2 regions of the Photobacterium sp. DNB22_13_2 genome follow, and region 2 is predicted to be linked to the other one. Evidence: predicted binding sites of a transcription regulator. Region 2 holds the regulator's gene; the other holds the start of a gene.
What was found. Region 2 encodes MetJ, which represses methionine synthesis genes. Its sites were predicted from a motif close to TTAGACNTNTANANGTCTAA; they were not measured.
Positions count from the first base shown of each region.

Region 1: metN (methionine ABC transporter ATP-binding protein MetN) is a predicted target of MetJ. The motif match lies at 3,230-3,249, and genes of this name have one in related genera.

Region 1 covers NZ_JBNNXU010000020.1:87,900-96,704, forward strand. Annotated here, with positions in the region: gene tsaA (tRNA (N6-threonylcarbamoyladenosine(37)-N6)-methyltransferase TrmO) at 1-303, opposite strand, end outside; gene ACVA58_RS22405 (MetQ/NlpA family lipoprotein) at 428-1,243, opposite strand; gene ACVA58_RS22410 (methionine ABC transporter permease) at 1,342-2,028, opposite strand; gene metN (methionine ABC transporter ATP-binding protein MetN) at 2,018-3,052, opposite strand; gene gmhB (D-glycero-beta-D-manno-heptose 1,7-bisphosphate 7-phosphatase) at 3,387-3,941, shown strand; gene ACVA58_RS22425 (tetratricopeptide repeat protein) at 4,141-5,361, opposite strand; gene ACVA58_RS22430 (energy transducer TonB) at 5,373-6,005, opposite strand; gene ACVA58_RS22435 (ExbD/TolR family protein) at 6,010-6,417, opposite strand; gene ACVA58_RS22440 (MotA/TolQ/ExbB proton channel family protein) at 6,444-6,971, opposite strand; gene ACVA58_RS22445 (MotA/TolQ/ExbB proton channel family protein) at 6,981-8,342, opposite strand; gene ACVA58_RS22450 (DUF3450 domain-containing protein) at 8,342-8,805, opposite strand, start outside.
Region 2 covers NZ_JBNNXU010000011.1:85,142-93,946, reverse strand. Annotated here, with positions in the region: gene rpmE (50S ribosomal protein L31) at 163-375, shown strand; gene ACVA58_RS16595 (malic enzyme-like NAD(P)-binding protein) at 671-1,921, shown strand; gene metJ (met regulon transcriptional regulator MetJ) at 2,021-2,338, opposite strand; gene ACVA58_RS16585 (O-succinylhomoserine (thiol)-lyase) at 2,516-3,682, shown strand; gene ACVA58_RS16580 (bifunctional aspartate kinase/homoserine dehydrogenase II) at 3,683-6,106, shown strand; gene metF (methylenetetrahydrofolate reductase) at 6,440-7,330, shown strand; gene ACVA58_RS16570 (PadR family transcriptional regulator) at 7,398-7,961, opposite strand; gene ppc (phosphoenolpyruvate carboxylase) at 8,372-8,805, opposite strand, start outside.

The sequences.
Region 1 (8,805 bases), on a different contig from region 2:
CATCCCGATTCCATTGGGACGAAAGGTTGCCCGGCTGGCAAATACACCGATGCGCTCGTTACCGCCCAAGCGGGGAGGCCTGACGGTTGGCCGCCATCCAGCTTCCAGATTCTGATCAAACAAAAAGAGTAACCACAGGTGGCTGAACTGCTCCAGTCCACGTACTGCTTCGAGGGCATTAGCCTCTCCTTGTAGAAGGATTTCAGAGCGAGCGCTGGGTACCAACCCTGGCTGACGTGGGACGGCAAATTTTTCTTTATACGGCGAGCGGACAATACCGATCGGCTCAATTTGATAAGACATAGCAGTTCAGCAATGCGTTGTGGGTAATGGCGCTGAACATAGCATTATGGCGGGGGCAAAAAAAGCCCCGGCGTAATGGCCGGGGCTGTTGTTGGTTGATGTCAGAGGGAGGCTAGAAGGTAAATTACCAACCTTTAACTACGCCACCTTGGAAGATTTCTTTTGCAGCTTCGTACACAACATCTGACTGGTAAGCCTTGATGAAGGTCTGAACATTCTCGGCATCGACATTATCTTCGCGGGCTACAATCAGGTTCACATATGGAGACTCTTTGTCTTCAACAAACACACCGTCACGCTCTGGTGTTAGGTTGATGCTGCTCGCGTATGTTGTGTTGATAATTGCTAGTTGCACATCATCCAGTGAACGAGGTAGCTGGGCAGCTTCTAGTTCAACAATCTTTAGATCTTTTGGATTTTCAACGATGTCCAATACCGTTGCTGTTAGGCCAGCGCCTTCTTTCAGCGTCAATAGCCCCTGCTGCTCAAGTAGAAGCAGTGATCGGCCAAGGTTGGTTGGATCGTTTGGTACTGCGATTTGATCGCCGTCTTTTAGTTCGTCAACCGATTCAATTTTGCTTGAGTAACCGGCAATCGGGTAAACGAAAGTATTACCGGCTACCGCAAACTTGTAACCGCGGTCTGAAATTTGCTGATCAAGGTAAGGCTTGTGCTGGAAAGCATTGATATCAATCGAGCCCTCTTCTAGCGCGGCATTTGGCGATACATAATCAGTGAAGGCGATAAGCTCCACATCAAGGCCGTATTTTTCCTTGGCTTGTTGGGCCGCAATTTCCGCAACTTGCTCTTCAGCGCCCGCCATAACCCCAATTTTAATTTTGCTGTTATCAACCGCTGCTTCTTTCTCGCCACAGCCTGTTAGTACCAATGCTGATGCCAAGCCGGCGACGGCGAATAAATTCTTCAAATTAAAAGCCATGTTACTTCTCCTTAAAAACTGGGGTTGTCCGTAATACTAGATGGAATATGTGTTTTCTGTATTTTGTAATCAGTGTTGTGTGTTATCTGTTCGGCTTATTATCTGTGATCAAAGCGCTTGACCAGATGATCGCCGGCGGACTGAATGATTTGAACCAGAATGACCAGCATCACGACCGTAATGAGCATGACGGTGCCGTCAAAGCGCTGGTAGCCATAGCGGATACCGACATCACCCAAGCCACCACCGCCAACAGTACCGGCCATTGCCGAGTAGCTGACCAGAGTCACCAAGGTAATCGTTACTGCATTGACGATGCCCGGTAGGGCTTCTGGCAGCAGAACCTTGCTGATGATCTGGCGTGGAGTTGCCCCCATTGCTTGCGCGGCTTCCACCAAACCGGTAGGGACTTCTAGCAATGCCCCTTCAACCAGACGGGCGATGAACGGTATTGCGCCGACAGTCAATGGCACAATTGCCGCTGCGGTGCCGATAGAGCTGCCGACCACGAAGCGGGTAAACGGGATAATCGCGACCAGTAAGATGATAAAGGGAATAGAGCGACCAATATTAGTCACAATACCCAGTACTTTATTGACGGCTGGATTGGCCAGCAGGCCATTTGTTTTAGTCAGGTGTAGAGCGACCCCCACAGGGATCCCAATCAAAAAGCCAATAAGGCCGGAGGCAAAAACCATGATCAGGGTTTGGCCAAGGGCATCGATAAGCAGATCTACCAAACGTTCGTTCTGGGTCCACCAGGTGGTAATTGAATCAAGCAACATAGCCCAATACCTCTACATTTACTTTGTGTTCGCGAAGGAAGTTAATGGCTTGTTCTGCCGCTTGTTCAGTACCGAAGAATTCGGCCAGCATCAGACCGAACTTGACGCCACCGGCGTAGTCCATGTCTGAGCTTAAGATGCTGATATCAATATTGAACTCACGAGCTACCTGAGAAATCAGAGGGGCATCAACAGAGGCTCCGGTGAACTCAAGTCGGATCAGCGGGTAGCTGTTTGCAATACGGGTTTCTACCATTCGTGCGCGGTAGTCTTCCGGAATAGAAAGATCCAACGTCGAGCGGATGAAGTCACGTGCTAGCTCGGTTTTCGGGTGGGCAAAGATATCGCCGACCGGGCCTTTTTCGACCAGCTCACCGTCACCGATGATCGCCACTTCAGAGCAGATACTTTTCACCACATCCATCTCGTGGGTGATCAGTAAGATAGTTAGCTCGAGCTTGCGGTTGATTTCCTTTAACAGCGTCAAGATAGATTGGGTTGTCGCTGGGTCAAGTGCGCTGGTGGCTTCGTCACACAGCAGCACTTTAGGGTCAGAGGCCAGTGCTCGGGCAATCGCCACACGTTGTTTTTGTCCGCCACTCAAGTTGGATGGATAGGTTTCGCTCTTGTCGGCCAAACCAACCAGTTCAAGCAGTTCATCGACTTTGGTTTTTATGCCTGCTTTGCTGGTGCCAGCCAGCTCAAGTGGCAGCGCAATATTGTCGAAAACAGTGCGGGAAGACAGCAGGTTGAAGTGCTGGAAGATCATGCCGATCTTACGGCGAGCTTGGGTCAACTCTTGGTTTGAGAGCTGAGTGAGGTCGATACCATCAACAATGACATGACCACTTGTCGGGCGTTCGAGCAGGTTGACGCAGCGGATCAGGGTACTTTTGCCTGCACCGGAAGAACCAATCACCCCAAAAATGGTGCCTTGCTCAATGGTCAGGTTGATATCACGCAGCGCGTGGATCTCCTTGGCCCCTTGATAGAAGACTTTATTGACTCTGTTTATTTCTATCATCTTATTTCCCAAATCCTATACCGTGTTGATGACGGGCACGCCCATCAATGGCTGCGACCGGTATATTGTTATGTTGTGTATTGCGTTTGCATTATTTTATTGATGCTTGAAGCCTGTCTGCCAATTGCATCTATGGCTTTGATGCTATGGGCTAACATAAATGAAGTCAATAGATATTTTTACGTCTGGACGTCTAAATGTCTTTATAGCCATAATTGCAGTGTGACTATTCTATGTTGCTCTTATTGCTGGGGTTGATAGAAACAGGTGAATCCCGTTGCCAGCCGTGCCATAATTTGGGGATAACGAATACAGCGAGACAGAGGGCTGACGCTTGGCCAAACCAGCAGTTTTTATTGACCGTGATGGTGTAATTAACATCGATCACGGCTATGTCCACACTACCGATGATTTTGAATATGTCGAGGGTGTGTTTGAAGCTTGTAAAAAACTTAAGGCTATGGGGTATATGTTGGTGTTGGTGACAAACCAGTCTGGCATTGCCCGTGGAATGTTTACCGAGGATGATTTCCTGACCCTGACCGAGTGGATGGACTGGAACTTTGTCGACAACGGTGTGGAGTTCGATGGTATTTATTACTGCCCGCACCATCCGACAGAAGGCAAAGGTGATTACCTTCAGGATTGTGAATGTCGCAAACCAAAGCCTGGTATGTTTATCTCTGCCCGTGACTTCCTGAAGATTGATATGGCTAGCTCAGTGATGATCGGTGACAAAGCCGATGACATGAAAGCCGCCGAAGCGGCCGAAGTTGGCACCAAAATCTTGGTGCGTACGGGCAAGCCGGTAACCGCTGAGGGTGAGCAGTTGGCCGATGCTGTGCTAGACAGTGTTGCCGATGTGCCTGCTTGGCTGGCTGCACAGTAATCGCTGAGTGGCGAAACAATAGATAAAGCCTATAAAGAGGGCAACGCACTGGCATGCCAGTGCCAGGAAAAGGTCGCGATAGCGGCCTTTTTTGTGCCTATTAAAAAAAGGGAAGCCAATGCGTTCTGCAGTAGCTTCCCCAAACAGTGCGACTGACTCACACCAATTACAGGTAAAGTGGTTCAGCAGGGCTACAGTCTTAGCCCTGATCTTGCAAGAAAGTGACCCAAGGCCCTGCCGCTCCTTTCATGTCATCAGACTGGGCGGCGACTTTCATTGCCTTGAGTGCACTACCAAGCTGGTTGAGCTCGAAATGGGCCATACCGCGTAGGTAGGCGAGTTCGGCTTTGTCACCCGACTCGGCACCGGGCGCTGGCTGCAGGGCAAACTCAGTGGCTTGGCGATATTGTTGGGCTTGCAGCATCAAACGAGCGATTTTCAGCTGGGTTCTGGCTGTTGGCTCTTGCTCGTAGGCGCTGCGGTAAGCCGTAATGGCCAGATCCAGCTCTTTGGCCTGCAGCCAAAAGTTGGCGAGTTTATCCAAGTGCTTTACCGTGTTACTGATATTGCCATTGGCCATCTCCTGCTTCAGTGTTTTTGCTGCCCGGAAAGGGATCCCGCGGTATGCCTGAAAGTTAGCAAGGCGCAGGAACTCTTTCTCTTCGTCAAATAACCCCAGCTTGTAGGCACTTTCCAAGGTTGCCAGTGAGTTGCGTTCCTGGTTTAGCTCCATATAGACGCCAGAAAGCTGCATCCAATACCTTTTTTTCTGCGGATACTTTGACGTTAGGGTTTTCAGCACACCCGCGACACTCTTGAACTGCTTTAGCTCATAGTGGGAGGCCATCAACAGCATATACCATGACTCGCTCGGGGTCGGGCTCATCACTATCGCCTGCTTGACTGGTGGGATAGCGTTTTTGTAATCCTCCATCTGGACATAGCCACTGGCAAGTGTGATATAGGCGTGGGCACTCGGCTTTTCCTCGGTGGTCTTGGCGACCTCAAACCATAGCTTCATGGCATTGACTGATTGCTGAAATTGTTCTTCGGCTAGGTAAAGCTGTGCCAAGCTATAACGAACTTGCTGGGCGACCGGTACCGGAAGGGCTTCTTCAGCCAATGACTTAGCAAAAAACTGCGAAGCTTTGCTGTAGTTATCTTGCATGGAATATAAAAAGCCCATTTGTTGCAGTAACACAGCACGGTCGTATTTTCTCGACTTGGTTCGCTCGAGGGCTGTTTCTAGCTTATCGATAGCTTGCGTGTACTTCTCTGTGGCAATTAACTCCTGGACCTTGTTGACGGTTTTGAAAGTCCGGTCACTGAGCTCTGGAGTTCCCTTGGCCATAGCCGGTGCCGCAAGGGCACCGGTTAGGATAAAGAGAGAAGCCAGCAAATGTTGTTGAAATTTCTGCATGGGTGACTCCCTTAGTTAACTGAAAACTCAATTTCCTGCGACAGGCGGGTACTGACGGCCTGGCCGTCGACCTGCTTCGGCTTGAAGGTCCATTTCGAAACGGTTTTTCTCGCCGCCTTGCCCAATCCCATTCGGCGTGGCGCCTCCTTGAGTATCTTGATGTCTTCGACCGCACCGCGGGCATTGACGGTAAACTCCAGCATAACAATGCCTTGTTCAATGCCAGATCTGGCGGCTTTACGCGGCATTTGTGGCTGGAATGTAGCTAGTGGCACAGGTCCACCATTTCCTGCCATTTGTGCCCCGCCTCCTTGGCTGTAGTGACCAAGGACCGATCCGCCGGTGACATTGACGGGCAGATCCAGGTTTGGCATATCCATCGGGATTTGCTCCATCACTGGCTTGACCGTTGACGTCACCTTTAGCTCTGGTGGCGGAGGTGGTCGTTTCGGTGGCGGTGGTTTCGGGAGTTCGCGTTTTTTCTCCTGTACTTTTTGTTCCGATTTGACGCGAATGAAGTCGACCATACGCAGGTCGTCATCCGACACCAGCTCGTGGCGCTCTTTGTTTACCAGCTTGTCCATCCCCCAGAACAAGCCTAGGGAGACAACGAGCGCCAGTGCTAATGAGGCCAGATACCGCATAGGCTTAATCCTTATTGGTTGCGGCAATGGAGATGCTCTGGACACCTGCCATTCTTATCTGATCCATCACTTTGACGACGACACCGGATTTGGCTTCCTCGTCAGCCTGGATCACCACGGCTCCGTCTGGGCTTTCAGCCCGCAGGCGTTCGATATTGGCACGAACGGCATCGACTTCAACGCGACGCTTATCGACCCACACATCTCCGGCGGCACCGACAGCAACCATGATGTTGCCTTTCTTGACGGTTTGCGCGGTGCTGGCGCTTGGGCGGTTGACATCAATACCGGCTTCCTTGACAAAAGAAGTGGTAACAATAAAGAAGATCAACATGATAAATACGATGTCGAGCATCGGGGTCATATCGATAGCTGCTTCGTCACTGCTCTCGCTGCTGTAACGTCTTTTCATGACCTATACCTCTAAATTCCATTTACTTAGGCAATGTGCTTCAACGTGTCTTCCAGTTTCTGGGTAGAGACTTTGGCAAGGTGATCGATCCGGGAGCTGAAAAATAACCCGGATAAAGAGGCGACCATGCCTGCCAATGTTGGGATTGTTGCCTTTGAGATCCCCGACGCCATGGCGCGGGGGCTTCCTGTACCTGTCACTGCCAGAATATCGAATACCTGTATCATCCCGACCACGGTACCGAGTAGGCCCAGTAGGGGACAAAGAGCGATCAGCACCTTGATGATAGGTAGGCCGCGTTTGTTTTCGATATCTTGCTTAGAGATGATCTCCTGACGGATCATCTTGGCACTCCAGCTTTGGTGCTCTGGCCGTGTAGACCACTGTGCCTCGACTTTTTTCATCGCTCGGGGCAGGACGGCGGCAAAGTAGAACCAACGTTCGAGCAAAACCGTCCAAAGCATTAGGCTGAGGACGAAGATGGCCATCAGGACATCTCCACCCATGCCGAGGAAGCGCCGGATTGATTCCAGCTCTTCAATTAACCACCACATAGTGCCTCCTTACTTCTCGGCAGGGTGCAGTTTTTCCTGGTAGCGGGCAATGTACCCAGCGCTCTGCTCTTCAAGAGTTTGCACCAAACGGCGGCTCTTGCTGTGGACCAAGGTATAGAAGAACAGCAGCGGAATGGCGACAACCAGACCTAGCATCGTAGTTACAAGGGCTTCGGATATCCCGCCGGCCATCAGTTTTGGATCTCCGGTACCGAACAGGGTGATAGCTTGGAAGGTGCCAATCATCCCCATCACGGTACCCAGCAGGCCGAGTAGTGGGGCGACGGAGGCAAATAGTTTGATGGAGCCGACAAAGCGTTCGATACTCGGGGCATTGCGTAGGATCACTTCATCGAGCTTGGCTTCCAGATCTTCCAGGTTATTGCCGTTGTGGCCAAGGTAGGCTTCGATGATCTCACCCAGCGGGTTGCCTTTGATCACTGTCTCGGACTTAGTCTGGCGGCGCATCTTGCTGCCAATGATGGTCAGGCGAAGGAAGCAGAACAAGGCGACAAGCGCACCAATAGCACCCATGCCCAGAATCACATAGCCGACGATGCCGCCCTGATCAATACGTTCTTGAACCGTAGGGCTCTGCACCAACAGCGATAGGATCACGCCACGGGAGGGGTCGATGAACAATGGTTCGTAGCTGCTATCGGCAGCCTCGAAACCCGTTACATTTCGCATAATGTTCTTGCCAGGTTGGCGCGATAGTTCTTCGAACTTGCCGGTTTGCGGTACGTAGGTAATGTATTTCCCATCGGCAATGGCATTGAATTCACCAACAAGGGTGACATCGCGAACTGCTTCTTTGCCTTCGCCGTATACCACGGTAGCTGGTGCGGTTGTGGTTTCGCCAGAGACGATGATCTGCTGTAGTACGGTGTGCCAGAAGGCTTCTAATTCCTGGCTTGAAGGCAGCTCCTTGCTCTCGGCCAATTTAGTTAGCACGGCAGCGCGCTCTGGGAACAAGACGGCATTTTGTGAGGTGGAGAAGAGGCCTTTGAATTCACCAGCATACTGGCGGACGACACCGAACATTTCACCAAGGGTTCCGGTGCGCTGGCGTAGCGTGTCGGTCAGTTCGGTCAGTGACTTGTCATTGGCATCGAAGTTTGCTTTGAGCTGGTCGCCACGTACGGTTTCGGCTTCTAGCTCAGTGCGGGCCTGCTTGAGCAAAGCCGCTTGCTGGTCGCGGTTAGCTTTGAACTCGGCCTCACGTTGTTGGTTTTCTTTGGACTCGGCGATGCTGTCGGATTTCACCGATTGTAGCAATTGAGACAGTGAGGTTGGGTTTTCCGCTTGGGCCGGAGCGGACAGGATTAAGCCTGCAAGCAGGGCGGCAGCCAGTGTTTTAAATCTCTTCATTATCCTTCCTCCCCGGTGAATACAGGCAATTTGATTAGGGCTGGTGGCGCTTGCTTCTTGGCAATGCGCAGACCTTGCTGGACAGCAATACGGTAGTGTTGCGGCAGGGTTTCCCACTGACGGGTCTGCTGATTCCACATACCGGTTTCACCACCATCAGGAGATTGGTACAACAGGGCGGTACGTCCAATACGCAGGAAGTCGTAAGTTACGGTTTCGCCGCTACGCTCCAGGCTGGCCTTGTAAGATTCGATTGAACGCGAGAAACCTTCTTCTATCTGGTAGGCTTCCATAACTTTGCGGAATTTTTCCGAGGTGGTGACATCTGCCCGATCCATCAGTTTATGAAGTTCGGTGATACGGATGCTGCGCTCTTCCGTTTGGAAGGGAAGGTCTAGGGCAACGAATTCATCGAGCGCATCGATCATCTTGAGGGTCAGCGGTACCACTTCCATTGCTGTTT
Region 2 (8,805 bases):
CGAAAAAAGGCGCATATTGGTTGATCTGAACTGCTTGATTGATTACTATACGCCGCCTAATTTGGCGTATTGGCAGTTCAGCCGTTACGTATATTTATTAACGCGTGTGGTGCCCGGCTTTGGATCGGGAGAGCGACACGGCCTTACTTTTGAGGTTATCCCATGAAACAAGGTATTCACCCAGAGTACACTGCAGTAAACGCTCGTTGTTCTTGCGGCAACACTTTCGTATTTAACTCTACTATGGGTAAAGACATCAACCTAGATGTATGCGACAAGTGTCACCCTTTCTACACTGGTAAGCAGCGTCAGGTTAGCTCTGGTGGCCGTATCGACAAATTCAACAAGCGTTTCGGTGCGCTTTCTAGCAAGTAATAATTGCCAGATGAATGTCGAAAAAGGGGATGCGCAAGCATCCCTTTTTTTATGTCCATTTTTTATGCCATAGTTTCGTCCGCTTTAATCCCTATCTGCATCCTGTTGCCAGCAATGTTGGCGATCTATCCTCTAGTCATCGCCTAACACGCTATATTCCCCACCAAACTCGGCTATTCAGTCTGGGAATCATTGGATCGACCAGATGTTCGGTGCTAGGATTTTGTGCTGCCATAGAATATGATCTATGTCCAAATTCTAAAATAAAATTACCCAAGTCAGGATTTCGAACACTATGTCTGAAGATTTTCGCCAACAGGCCCTTCACTACCATGCTTATCCCGTACCAGGCAAAATCGCCGTTGAGCTCACCAAGCCGGCTAATACAGTAGAAGATCTGGCGCTAGCCTACAGCCCTGGTGTGGCTGAGCCCGTGCGCGAAATTGCGCAAAACGCAGAGAATGTCTACAAGTACACCGGTAAAGGCAACATGGTCGCGGTGATCACCAATGGTACCGCTATCCTTGGCTTGGGTAACTTGGGCCCATTGGCGTCAAAACCTGTTATGGAAGGTAAAGCTCTGCTGTTCAAACGCTTTGCTGGCCTGGACTCGATAGATATCGAAGTGAAGCACCGTACTATCGATGAGTTTGTCGACACGGTGGCGAACATTGCTGATACGTTTGGCGGGATCAACCTGGAAGATATCAAGGCACCGGACTGTTTCGAAATCGAAAAACGTCTGATCGAGCGTTGTCATGTACCGGTGTTCCACGATGATCAGCACGGTACGGCGATTGTCACTGCGGCGGGTATGCTTAATGCGCTTGAGTTGCAAGGCAAGAACATCAACGAAGCGGTGATTGTCTGTTTGGGTGCTGGTGCTGCGGCTGTAGCGTGTATGGAACTGCTGATTAAGTGTGGTGCCCAGCGCGAGAAGATCTACATGCTTGACCGCAAGGGCGTGATCCACACCCGCCGTGACGATATCAACGAATACAAGCAGCTGTTTGCCAACAACACTGACAAGCGTACGCTGGAAGATGTGATTGAAGGTGCGGATATTTTTGTCGGCGTATCGGGTCCCGATCTGTTGGCACCGGAAGCGCTGAAACTGATGGCCGATAAGCCAGTGGTCTTTGCGTGTTCTAACCCGGATCCTGAAATCAAGCCTGAGCTGGCTCATGCCGTTCGCGATGATTTGATCATGGGTACTGGCCGCTCGGACTACCCGAACCAGGTAAACAATGTTATCTGCTTCCCGTTTATCTTCCGTGGGGCATTGGATGTTCGCGCGAGCGAAATCAATGACGAGATGAAGCTCGCTGCCGTTGACGCTATTCGCTCACTGGCAAAAGAGCCTGTTCCCGCAGAAGTGGTTGCGGCGGCAGGTGCCGACAAGCTTGAATTTGGTACAGAATACATTATCCCTAAACCGATGGACCCACGTTTGTTGCCACGTGTTGCCAAGGCTGTAGCCCAAGCGGCGGTAGACTCGGGCGTTGCGCGAATCGATATGCCTGTCGGTTATATGGAAGCGAAGTAATTCCTGCAAGTTGTATCGCATACAAAAAAACCAGCCATATGGCTGGTTTTTTTATCGTCATAAACTGCTGGCATTATGCGTAGCAGTCTACTTGGATGCTTATTCGTTGATATCTTCGTATGTGATCCCCATTTCTTCCATCAGGGCCTTGGCTTCGGCAGGAAGATCGTCCGGACGGTCCTTACGGATATCGTCGTCGGTCGGTAGTGGCTGGCCAGTATAGGCATGCAGGAAGGCCTCGCACAGTAATTCACTGTTGGTGGCGTGGCGCAAGTTGTTGACCTGGCGACGAGTACGTTCATCTGTCAGGATTTTCAGAACCTTCAATGGAATCGAAACTGTAATTTTTTTGACTTGCTCGTTTTTCTTACCGTGTTCCGCGTAAGGGCTGATGTATTCGCCATTCCACTCTGCCATTTTTTACCTTCTCAGCGATATAAAAGTGAAGAAATATAGTATGCCTGAATTTTAGCGGGATTTACTGCCATAAGCAAAGACATATAGACGTCCAGAAGTATTGACGTCCTCTTCGTTTGTGGTTATGTTGTTGCGTAAAAGTTATTCAGCAGGGCCGCCCTGACAAGGAAAGTAATTATGAGTGACAAGAAGCTAGCTACCGTCGCTGTTCGCACCGGCATCGAATCCGATACCCAGTACAATGCTGTGGTTCCCCCTCTCTATTTAACCTCAACCTATAGCTTCTCGCAATTAGGTGAGGTGCCACAATATGATTACTCTCGTTCTGGCAACCCAACCCGCAACACGTTGGCTGACGCGTTGGCTGAACTGGAGGGGGGCGCGGGCGCGGTGGTGACCAACTGCGGTACGGCGGCCATCAACTTGCTTGCTTCAGCATTAGTTGGCCCTGAGGATCTGATTATTGCCCCGCACGATTGTTATGGCGGTACTTACCGATTGTTCAACACCCGCGCAGCAAAGGGTGATTTCAAGGTCCGTTTTATTGATCAGACCGATCCGACTGCGGTCGCCGAAGCATTGGCCTTGCAGCCTAAGCTGATTTGGGTTGAAACCCCATCGAACCCCCTATTGCGCATTGTGGATGTGGCAGAAATTTGCGCGGCGGCCAAGCAAGCCGGGGCGCTGGTGGCTGTCGACAATACTTTCCTGTCACCAATCCTCCAGCAGCCTATCGCCCTGGGCGCCGATTTTGTTGTTCATTCAACGACTAAATATATCAACGGCCATTCGGATGTAGTTGGTGGCGTATTGATTTCCAAGACCGAAGAGCACGCGGAAGAGATTGCCTGGTGGGCGAATTGTATCGGTGCAACGGGGGCACCATTTGATGCCTATATGACGTTACGGGGATTGCGGACACTGGCACCAAGAATGCGGATGCATGAGGAAAACAGCCGCCAGATATTGGCTTACTTGCAGCAACAGCCATTGGTTGACGTTATCTATCACCCAAGCCAGCCGGCGCATCCGGGCCATGCCATTGCACTGAAGCAACAAAAGGGGTTCGGCGCGATGCTGAGTTTTGAGATTGCCGGTAGCATGGCGCAGTTGGAAGAGTTTGTCCGTGAGCTAAAATGTTTCTCATTGGCGGAATCTTTAGGCGGAACCGAGAGCTTAATTTGTCACCCTGTCAGTATGACGCACCGTGCGATGTCGGATGAAGCCCAGGCTGACGCAGGTTTGAAGGCATCCCTATTGAGGCTCTCGGTTGGCCTTGAGGATCCTAATGATTTGATTACTGATCTTGAGCAGGCTTTCAGCAAAGCTGCGGAGGTGGCTTAAATGAGCGTTTCTTTTACACGCCAACTGCATAAGTTTGGCGGCAGTAGCTTGGCTGATCCCGAGTGCTACCTGCGGGTGGCAGATATTTTGCGGGAGTATTCGAACAACAACGATTTGGTGGTCGTGTCGGCGGCAGGCAAGACCACGAACAGGTTGATTGAATGGCTTGAACTATTGGATAAAGACGGTCGCCAGGCCCATGAAGCTTTGCAGTCCTTACGTAGTTTTCAGCAAGCATTGATTGAGTCGTTGTTGGACGGCGAGGCAGCTGATGAGCTGCTGACTCAACTGCATCTGGAATTGGGCGAGTTATCTAGCCTGGCGGAGAAACCGCTGGATGAAGCCGAGCAAGCCAAGGTCTTGGGTCATGGTGAGCTGTGGTCAGCCCGCTTGCTGGCCGCCTTGTTGAGCAAGCTGCAATTGCCCGCAGCAAGCTTGGATTCACGTTGCTTCCTGCGTACAGAACGTTCGGCACAGCCGGAAGTGGACCGAGCCCTGTCCCGACCTTTGCTCAAGGAGCAACTGGCCCAATATAGCCAGCAGCGGGTGGTGATCACTGGCTTCATGGCCCAGAACGGTGTTGGCGAAACCGTATTGCTTGGGCGAAATGGCTCTGATTATTCGGCAACGGTGATTGGCGCGCTGGCCGATGTTGAGCGGGTAACGATTTGGAGTGATGTTGCGGGGGTCTACAGTGCCGATCCGCGTAAGGTTGCCGATGCCTGCCTGTTGCCATTGCTACGCCTTGATGAAGCCAGTGAATTGGCTCGCTTGGCTGCGCCGGTATTGCATAGCCGTACTTTACAGCCCGTCGCCCAAAGTGCGATTGATTTGACCCTTCGCTGCAGTCATCAGCCGGAGCAAGGCTCGACCCGGGTCGAGAGGGTACTGGCCTCCGGACGTGGTGCCAAGATCATTACCTCACTTGATGAGGTGTGCCTGATTGAGCTGTCTGTGACCCGCGCTCATGACTTTGCACCGATTGCCAGTGACGTAGAACGATTCTTGCAGCGTACCCAGCTGCAGCCGCTAGCAAGCTGTTTTGAGCCAGATAAAGGGCGCGTTCAGCTGGCTTATACGGCCGAGGTCGTGAACAGTGTATTGGCCCAGCTGCAGGACAGCGGTATTGCTGCCGAGCTGCGTTTGCGCGAAGGCTTCTCGCTGGTTGCAGCAGTAGGAGCCGGGGTGGTGAACAACGCTGTCCATTGCTACGGTTTTTATCAACAGCTCAAAGGCCATGCACTGGAGTTTATTGCCGAGTCTGAATCGGGCTTGAGTCTGGTTGCTGTGCTGCGTAAGGCTGATACCGATAGCTTGATCCAGGGGATCCACCAGAGCTTGTTCCAGGCTCAGAAACGCATTGGCCTCGTCCTCTGCGGCAAGGGTAATATCGGGAGTCGCTGGCTGGAGTTGTTTGAGAGTGAGAAGGCGACGCTGGAGAAGCGGCACGGTATGAGCTTTACCTTGATCGGCATTGTTGATAGCCGTCGCCATTGGATTGACTTTGACGGTATTGATGCCGGCCGAGCTCATAATGCGTTTGATGATGAGTCGGTTGAATATAACCAAACCGATGGTGATTGGCTGTCGGTACTGGCCCACAATACCTATGATGATGTGATGGTGCTGGATGTGACGGCCAGCAGCGAACTGGCTGCGCGCTATCCACAGGTGGCAGAGTCAGGGCTGCACTTGATTTCCGCCAATAAAGTAGCAGGTTCTGCCTCTGGTGAGGATTACCACCAAGTGATTGATGCCTTTGCCAAGAGCAGCCGCTTCTGGCTATACAACGCCACGGTTGGAGCTGGGCTGCCAGTCAATCACACGGTACGTGATTTACGTGAGAGCGGCGATGAGATCATCGCCTTGTCGGGGATTTTCTCTGGTACCCTGTCTTGGTTGTTCCAGCAATATGATGGTTCGGTGCCATTCTCACAACTGGTCGAGTTGGCTTGGCAGCAAGGCCTGACCGAGCCGGATCCTCGCCATGATTTGGATGGCAGTGATGTGATGCGCAAGCTGGTGATTTTGGCTCGTGAATCTGGTTTATCGCTTGAGCCCGAGCAGGTCAAGGTCGAAACCTTGGTACCGGATTCGCTGGCAGCGCTTGGTGTGGATGACTTCTTCGAGCAGGCAGCAGAGCTGGATGAGCTGTTGCACGAGCGGCTGCGCAAGGCCCAGAAAGAAGAGAAAGTACTTCGCTACATCGCCCGTTTGGATCGCCATGGTAAGGCGGCTGTAGGGATAGAGGCATTGTCTCGCGAGCATGCCCTGGCCAACTTGTTACCGTGTGATAATATTTTTGCCATCGAAAGCCACTGGTATCGTGATAACCCATTGGTGATCCGTGGACCGGGGGCTGGCCGGGATGTGACGGCAGGTGCCTTGTTATCAGATATCAACCGTTTGGCTTCGATGCTGTAATGCCTCCAATGTGGGGGCAAATCACTGGTTGTTTGGTGAGTGCTATATGCTGGTCTATTGATGATTGTTTGGTGGATTAATCCAGTGATAACTATCCAGCCAGCTCAAATCTCTGCAGGAATGTTCTATAGCCTTAAAGCCCGCTAATTGCGGGCTTTGTGCTATCTGGGAATGTTGAAGTTATTGCAATTTGAAGTTGAAAATTATTCATGATCATCATGTTGACAATAAATTGGTTACAAGACATTCTGTAGACATATAGACGTCTAAACGGTTATTTTGATGTCTCAGTTTAGGGAGTGGCCGCGAGCCAACAAGAGTAAGGAAAGGATTATGGGGTATTCACACGCAAGCAACCTGGATTCACTGAACCAGAATATTGCTGACATTGACGGCAACATCAATGTTTCATTCGAGTTCTTTCCGCCAAGCAGTGAGCAGATGGAGCAGACGCTGTGGAATTCCATTCACCGCCTGAAGAAGCTGCAACCTAAATTTGTTTCGGTAACCTATGGTGCTAACTCGGGTGAGCGTGATCGTACTCACTCAATTATCAAGGACATCAAAGATCAGACCGGCTTGATCGCTGCCCCACACCTGACTTGTATCGATGCAACCCGTGATGAGCTTCGCACCATTGCCCGTGACTATTGGAATAATGGTATCCGTGACATTGTTGCCCTTCGCGGTGATCTACCTGAACAGGGCACCAAGCCCGATATGTATGCGGCAGACTTGGTTGAATTACTGCGTAAGGAGGCCGACTTTGATATATCGGTTGCAGCCTATCCGGAAGTCCATCCTGAAGCCAAAAGCGCCCAGGCGGATCTTATTAACCTTAAGCGCAAGGTTGATGCCGGTGCCAGCCGTGCGATTACCCAGTTTTTCTTTGATGTCGAAAGCTACCTGCGTTTCCGCGACCGTTGTGTTGCGGCGGGTATCGATGTCGAAATCGTACCGGGCATCCTACCTGTATCCAATATGAAGCAAGCCAAGCGCTTTGCCGATGCCAACAATGTAAAGATCCCTGGCTGGCTTGAGAAGCAGTATGAAGGGCTAGATGATGATTTGCTGAGCCGCCAGATGCTGGGTGCTAGCAACGCGATTGATATGGTACGGGTACTCAGCCGTGAAGGTGTGAAAGATTTCCACTTTTATACCCTAAACCGTGCTGAGCTGACCTACGCAATTTGCCATACGCTAGGAGTGCGTGCCCAAGCTTGATGTAGGACGGGTCATAGAGAAAAGAAAAGCCGCATAAAGCGGCTTTTTTATGTTTGGTAGTTAGTGCTTAAAGTGCAACCGGGCTACCCGCTGAGTCCATGTCTTTCAGTTCGATCAGCACTTCCTCGGCCCAGTCAATCCAAGCCTGGCGATTGTGGATCGCACGGCGAAGGGTTAGACGGTCAAGACGGGATTGGCGATCGAGGTTTTTGTGATCAGCAAAATGGATTTTTTCCATTTCGTTGTAGTGGTTGATAAGGGTATGCGACTCTTCAATTAGCACTTCGAGCTGCTGCTGCATAGGCTCTGAATTGTACACACCGCAAACGACCAGCTTGGCTGAAAACTCATCGCGGATGGTTGGGTTGCGGGCAGGCTCTTGGAACCATTCAAACAGTGCTTGACGGCCCAGATCAGTAATGGAATATACCTTACGATCAGGTTTGCCTTCTTGTGGCTCAAGTTGACAGGTTACTTGGTCGTTGCCGGCCATTTTGTTCAGCTCGCGGTACACTTGCTGGTGGCTGGCTTTCCAGAAATAACCAATACTATGGGAAAACTCTTTGGTGATATCGTAACCAGTGGCATCGCGGTTACTCAACACAGTTAAAATAACGTGTGGTAGTGACATCTCTTCTATCCGTTAAAATACTACATAAAAAAATAACTCGACTGGCATGGCCGAAAATGGCCGCAACGTACCCATCGCTCATTGGCGTTTTTATAATCGTATTGTTGCAGTGCCTGATCGAGATCACGTAGCATACACATCAATGGGCTATTTTTCGACATCAGAGCGAGATATCGACGAAAACTGGTGCAACCAATTGCCCGTCTTGTGATGCTGGTCTATATATTGCGAGATAAATTGTATTTGTTCTTTGATGCAAATTGTTTTCTATCAAATGGTTTCACTGCGTGCAGTTTTATTTTAGTTAACGTCATATCTGTGGGGTTGTCTCAATAATGAGGCAAACTAAAAATAGCGAAAAAAAAAGCTACCGGTAAACGGTAGCTTTTTGTGGTTGTTGTTTTTGCTGCTTAACCGGTGTTACGCATACCCGTTGCGATACCGGCAATCGTTACCATCAATGCCTCTTCCAGCATTGGTGATGGTGTTTCCTGTCGACGGGTACGGTATAGCAATTCGGCCTGAAGCATATTCAACGGCTCGACATAGATATTACGCAGGCGGATAGACTCGGCACCCCATGGGTTTTGCTCCATTAAGTGGGCGCTGTTTTCTACGGTCAGTACAGCCTTGATATCTTGCTGCAGCTGATCGCGAAGTTTCTGGCCAGTCGGCCACAGTGACTTTTCAGTCAGGCGCTGGTCATAGTATTCAGCAATGCCGATATTGGTCTTGGTGAAGACCATTTCCAACATCCCTAGGCGGGTTGAGAAGAATGGCCACTCACGGCACATCTCTTCCAGCTGTGGGGCATGGCCTTTATCAATCGAGAACTGGATCGCTT